Regions from separate parts of the Nitratireductor sp. WH36-1 genome, predicted to be linked through region 1. Evidence: riboswitches for the same ligand, from Rfam matches in the RefSeq annotation. Region 1 holds a riboswitch; the other holds the start of a gene.
What was found. A riboswitch is a leader RNA that binds a small molecule or an ion and turns the genes downstream of it on or off. The one in region 1 is predicted to bind cobalamin.
Positions count from the first base shown of each region.

Region 2: it holds a riboswitch for cobalamin, as region 1 does, so the genes downstream of both, AC4PTT_RS07380 (TonB-dependent receptor plug domain-containing protein) here and metE (5-methyltetrahydropteroyltriglutamate--homocysteine S-methyltransferase) in region 1, are expected to answer to the same signal.

Region 1 covers NZ_CM178970.1:1,299,225-1,302,566, reverse strand. Annotated here, with positions in the region: gene AC4PTT_RS06200 ((2Fe-2S) ferredoxin domain-containing protein) at 1-551, opposite strand, end outside; cobalamin riboswitch at 651-850, opposite strand; cobalamin riboswitch at 1,024-1,223, shown strand; gene metE (5-methyltetrahydropteroyltriglutamate--homocysteine S-methyltransferase) at 1,318-3,342, shown strand, end outside.
Region 2 covers NZ_CM178970.1:1,542,946-1,546,287, reverse strand. Annotated here, with positions in the region: gene AC4PTT_RS07385 (ABC transporter substrate-binding protein) at 1-1,102, opposite strand, end outside; cobalamin riboswitch at 1,380-1,591, shown strand; gene AC4PTT_RS07380 (TonB-dependent receptor plug domain-containing protein) at 1,717-3,342, shown strand, end outside.

The sequences.
Region 1 (3,342 bases):
TTCTGCCGGTTGCGCAAATGACACCACAGAACGTCCGCCCCGGCAGCGTTGCACGCCCCGCCCTCACACACCAGAACCCGCCTTTTCTGCGCCGGCACCAGAGAGCCTTCCCGCACCGGAGTTTCAGCGGGAGGAACGGCCGGCTCCTGGACAATGTCGCCGATGAGACCGCCAAGAAGCCGTTCAAAATGTGCACTGCGGGCAATGTCGGATGCTATGCGGATGGGTGGCCAGCCGCCGGATGTTTCGGCTTGCCAGCGCCGGAGCGATTTCGACAGCCAGTTCCGGAAGCTCGGCTCCATCGGAAGCAGGAGCGGGACAATCACGATCTCAGAATGATGTTCTGCCCGCAGCTCCAGAAGTGCGGACCGCAAGGACGGCGTCCCCTGTTCGGAGAAACAGTACTGAACCGCCGTCACACCTTCAAAACCTGCGGCCATTTCAGCGAGGCGCGCCATCTCGCCATGAGGTGCAGCAGCAAAAGCCGACTTTGCAAGAAGCAGGATCGCGCGGCTTCCCTGCCCTTCATTCAATAATGCATTCGTATCCACTGCCATTCCTCGAGCTGATGCGATCGGGAACGGCAGGGAGATCGCGCGTCGGAACCGGATATTCCGAAGCACGAGCTCCTGTGGCATATCCCGACCACGGAACTTCACACGATCAGGCAGGTCTCCTGGCTTGCGGCTCATCACAGCTTCACCCGTCTTCCCGGCATAACGCCAGTGACATGATCGGCAAAGCGGCTCGTCGCTCACAGTTGCGGGTCAGCTCCGGATTTGAACCGGATTCCCTCTTAGCCGCCGACCGAGACAGGTCTGCCGACGGAACCTTGACCGCTTCGAAAAGTATACTCAGACCCGCGCCTGTCAACCGTCTGCCGGCCGACCCGCGCGCGCACATGGACCAACTCCGGAACAGGATTTCCCGACAGCTAAAATAGAGAGGCACATCACCCTTCAGGCAAGACGTAAAGATATAAACATTTCTTTATATCATTCTTGACTTTCCGCCGCATTGCGAGGAATCTGGGCGCGTCGTGGTTCTCGAACCTGCCTTCAGGCGGATTCGGGCTAAGAGGGAAGCCGGTTCAAATCCGGCGCTGCCCCCGCAACTGTCAGCGGCGAGCCGAAATCCATTCAAGTCACTGGACAGACGTCCGGGAAGACGGATCAAGGCCGAGACCCGTGAGCCAGGAGACCTGCCATGACGAAACAACGTCAACGGGCGGGGTGTCCGGTGTTCGTCATGCGGCGGCCGTTCAGGCCGCGGTCTGCGTACGCCCCCCCCCCCGCCCCAAACAGCATCGGGTGTGCCATGTCTGAACGTTCAATTCCTGTCTCCACGCTCGGCGTGCCGCGTATCGGCCGCCGCCGAGAACTGAAACTCGCCCTTGAAAGCCATTGGTCCGGCAAAAGCAGCGCAGAAACCCTTCTCCAGACTGCAAGGGAACTCAGGGCCGAGAACTGGAAGGAGCAGCGCGATCGTGGCGTTGCAATCATCCCTTCCAATGATTTCTCACTCTACGATCAGGTACTGGACACCAGTGTGATGGTCGGCGCGGTTCCGGCAGACTATGGCTGGCAGGGTGGCCCGGTGCCGCTTGACGTCTATTTCGCAATGGCGCGCGGCAGCCAGGGCTCCAGGGATGCGGGATGCGGGCACCCCGGCGGCCACAAAGCGCAGGAAATGACCAAATGGTTCGACACCAATTACCACTACATGGTGCCGGAATTCTCCGACGACCAGGTCTTCGCCCTCTCCTCCACCAAGCCGCTGGATGAGTTTCTTGAAGCAAAAGCGCTCGGCATCCATACCCGGCCCGTACTCCTTGGTCCGATCACCTTCCTCAAACTCGGCAAGTCCAGCGATGCAGGCTACGATCCGCTTGCGCTTCTGCCGCGCCTGCTGCCTGTTTATGAAGAACTGCTTCGCAAGCTGAAGGAGGCCGGAGCGGACTGGGTACAGATTGATGAGCCGGCCCTCGTCACCGACCTCATTCCCAACGAACAGGATGCCTATCGGCTTGCCTACCGGAAGCTTGCAGCCGCTACCCCAGATCTCCGGATCATGCTTGCAACCTATTTCGGCGGGCTCGGCGGCAATCTGGAAACCGCGCTTTCCCTGCCTGTGGCCGGCCTTCACCTGGACCTCGTTCGCGCGCCGGAGCAACTCGACGCGGTGCTCGCCGCTGCGCGGCCGGATCTGGTTCTGTCGCTTGGCGTGATCAACGGCCGCAACATCTGGCGCGCTGATCTGGCTTCCCTCGCAGACAGGCTCGGGCCCGTCGTCAAGGCGCGCGGCGCAGCGATGGTCCAGCTCGCTCCGTCCTGCTCGCTGCTCCATGTACCCATCGATCTGGAACTGGAAACCACGCTCGACGCCGACCTGCGCTCCTGGCTTGCATTCGCCCTGCAGAAAATGGACGAGCTTCATGTGCTCTCCGATGTTCTGTCCGGGAACGGAGCAGACGTTGCCGGTGCCCTGAAAGCAGCAGCCGATGCCGTCGCCGCGCGGCACGCCTCCCCCAAGGTCAGCGACCCTCTGGTTCAGGGCCGCATGGCGCGGATCAACGACGAGATGAAGACGCGCGGCGCCACGTTTGTCGAGCGCCAGAAGCTACAGGCTACCCGGCTCGGCCTGCCCGCCTTTCCGACCACCACGATCGGCTCCTTCCCGCAGACGCCAGAGGTTCGCAAGGCAAGAGCCGCACATGCACGCGGCGAGCTTAGCTTTGTCGACTACGACACATTCCTGAAGAAGGAAACCGAAGCGACGATCCGCTGGCAGGAGGACGTCGGCCTCGATGTGCTGGTCCATGGCGAGTTCGAGCGCAACGACATGGTTCAGTATTTCGGCGAGCAGCTTTCCGGCTTCGCCTTCACCCAGCACGCCTGGGTGCAAAGCTATGGATCGCGCTATGTCAGACCGCCGGTTATCTACGGCGACGTATCCAGGCCCACTCCGATGACCGTTTCGTGGTGGCAGTATGCCCAGTCGCTGACGGACAGGCCGGTCAAGGGCATGCTGACTGGCCCTGTGACCATTCTCAACTGGTCTTTCGTGCGCGACGACATTCCGCGTAGCGAGACCTGCCGGCAGATCGCGCTTGCCATTCGCGACGAGGTCCGTGACCTTGAGGCAGCGTGTGCGCGCATTATCCAGATCGACGAAGCGGCCCTGCGCGAAGGCCTGCCGCTACGCCATGCGGACTGGAAGCACTATCTCGACTGGGCAGTGGAGAGCTTCCGCATTTCGGCCAGCGGGGTTTCGGATGAAACCCAGATTCACACCCATATGTGCTATTCGGAGTTCAACGACATCATCGACGCCATCGCCGCC
Region 2 (3,342 bases), 240 kb from region 1:
GGATCGGGCAGACATGGTGGTTCTCGGCCACCTCGCCGGCATTGTCGTAGCCAAGCGCCAGAACTGTGGCGTTGTCCACGGCCATCTGCAGCGCGCGGCGCACCCGCTCATCGTCATACGGCTTGTTGTTGACATTGGTGCGGGCCACAATCGTGGTTGCCGTGGTGACCTCGGACTTGACCAGGCCAATGGCGTCGAGAATGTCCACGAAATCGGCGGTGGTCTCGTAATTGGTGTGGATCTCGCCGGATTCAAAGGCGCTTACCATGGCCGATGGATCGGTGCCGTAATCGATGAATTCGATGCCATCGAGATAGGCCTCGCCGCCCCACCACTTGCCGTCTTCGCGCTTCTTCAGTTCGACGCGGTTGCCCACTTCGTATGAAACGAGTTCGAAGGGACCGGTGCCGATGGGATTGGCGATGAAATCACGGCCCGTCTCATCGAAGCTCGGATGCACGATCAGGCCCGGATAGTCGGCCATGCCGGGAATGATGGAAATGTCAGGGGCAGACAGGTTGAGCTTCACCGTCATGTCGTCGACCTTCTCGATCGCGCCTTCGCGCGCCTTCTTGGTCTCCGGATCGATGAGTGCAGCCATGCGGGCGGGCATGGAGTTGCCCTCCACCGTCTGATCGCACCAGCGGTTGAAGTTGTAGATCACATCGTCTGCGGTAAAGGCGTCGCCATTGTTCCAGGTCACGCCCGGACGCACGTGGAGAATGTACTCGGTGGCGTCTTCGTTGACCTCCCAGCTCTCCAGAAGCCGGCCCTCAAAGGTGAAGTCGCGCGTGTATTTCACCAGCGGCTCAAGCGTCTGACGCATGGCGTTCGCGATCTCGGACCAGTCGGCCGTGCGCGGGTCTTTCGGATCCTTGATGAACATGGCCACACGCAGCGTGCCACCCATTTTGGGCTCCTGAGCGAGCGCATGGGTGGGCACGGCAAGGCCGAGCATGCCATAGGCGGCGGCTGTCGATGCGCCGAGTGCGCTTGCGAGCGCCAGGAACTCACGTCTGTCCATTTTTCCGACGCGCGCTTCGTTCGCCATTTCGGCGACGCGGGCTGGCACTTTCTCGCCATTGCTCTTGAAAAACGTCATCGACGCACTCCCATTTCTTGCCGTTATCAGTTTGTGTTCAGCATTTCCCATCGCGCCAGCGATGTCAAAAAACGACCGGGGCCAATGGTAAGTTTTGCAGGTTTTTCGACCGTTGAAATGACGAGTTTGCGACAAATGAGCCGCAAAACTGACAAATAAAGCCGATTTCGCAACAATTTTCGAAACCTGTACTGACAATCCCCGCCACTTGCGCCGTTATGGGCGCAACAGCCGCCCCACAGGCCGCGATTGACGCTGCCGGAGCCAGTTGGTAAGCGATTTTTTGTTCGCTTGAGGTGCTCCGGCAGGCACTCGCATGCCGGGGAAAAGGGAACACGGAACGGCCCTGCATGATCAGGCCGCAGCCGTGGCTGCTCCCGCAACTGTGAGCGCCGAGGCTCCTCCTATGCCACTGGGTGCAATGCCCCGGGAAGGCGAGGAAGCCGATGAAGCGCGAGCCAGGAAACCTGCCTTGAGCCGTCACCGACCGGATGCGGGACGCTTCCGGGGCTGTGGATCTCGCAGTGGTGACGAAATGTCATCGCTGGCGGGGGACAGATTCAGACAGCCATCGCTCTCCAGCAAAAGAAGCAGCATTCTCATGGAGAGCACGCATGCCATCCAGACGTTATCGCACCCGGCTCCTGCTCAGCGCTTCGGCGCTGCTGACGGGCCTTTCAGCCACCATGGCGGGCGCAGAAGACTATGTGCTTGAAAAACTGGTCATCACGCCCAACCGCACACCGGCAGAGGCCTCCACCGTGGGGTCGACGGTGAACGTGGTGGGCCGTGAAGAGATCGAGGAACAGTCCCTGCCGCTGGCCGTCGAGTATCTCGACCTGCTGCCGGGTGTGAGCCTCTCATCGCCGGGTGGCGTTGGCGCGGAGGGCAGCCTTTCGATCCGCGGCGCGCCGCGCCGCTATGTGAAGACGCTCTATAACGGCATCGACATTTCCGATCCGACCAGCCCACAGGTGCAGACGTCCTACCAGTATCTTCTGTCGGGCGGCCTGCAGAGCATCGAAGTGCTGAAGGGATCGCAGAGCACGCTTTACGGCTCCGATGCGATTGCCGGCGTGATCAGCCTGTCGACGCTGGGCGACATCGAACCGGGCATCGCCCATATCATTCAGGGCGAAGGCGGCTCGCACGGCACGGTCGGCGGCTCCTACGGCTTCAGGGCGGCGAACGAACAGTCGAAACTCTCCATCAACGCAACCGGCTACCGCACCGACGGCATTTCGGCTGCGGCTACGGGCACGGAGCGCGATGGCTATGAGAACGTCACCTTCGACGTGAATGCCGAGCATGCATTTTCCGACGTGTTCTCCGTATTCGGCTCGGCGCTCTACATCGACGCGGAAGCCGAGTTCGACAATCAGGGCTTCGGCACCATTCTGCCGAGCGACAATCTGACGGCGACCAACCACAGCAAACAGCTGGCCGGCCGCGCCGGCTTCAATCTCGACCTGATGGACGGCCGCTTCCGCAACACGGTTTCCGTGCAGGCCTTCGACCTGGAACGCTCCATCACCGGCACCGCGTTCGACGGCTCTTATGACGGTCGCCGCTACAAGGCCGATTATCTGGGCGCATTCGACGTCAATGAATGGCTGACGGTTCAGGGTGGCGCGGATTACGAACGCCAGAGCGCAGTCTTTCCCGCCGGCATGTTCAACCCCCAGATCGATTCCGATTTCTGGATCGCAGGCGTCTGGGGCGAGGCCATTGCCACGCCGGTAGAAAACCTGACGCTGACAGCCGGCCTCAGGCAGGACGAGCACAGCGAATTCGGCGGGCACACCACATACCGGGCAACCGCCTCCTATCTCATCGATGCGACCGGAACGCGTCTGCACGGCTCGGTGGGAACCGGCTTCCGTGCACCCAGCCTCAACGAGCTTTTCGGTCCGTTCGGGGCAAACCCCAATCTGCGGCCTGAAACCAGCTTCGGTTTCGACATTGGCGTGGAGCAGCGTTTCTGGAACGACAGGGCAATCGCCGACATCACCTATTTCCAGCTCGAGATCGACGATCTGATCGGTTACACGACCCAGTATAACCAGATCCCCGGCACGTCGCGCATGCGCGGTGTCGAGGCCTCGCTCAGCTATGCCGCGACCGACTGGCTGGACCTCACCGGAGCCTACACCTACACGCATTCGGTGGATCAGAACGATGCACGGCTGCCGCGCGTGCCGCGCCACGAGATCGGGCTGGTCGCCAGCGTTCGGCCTGCC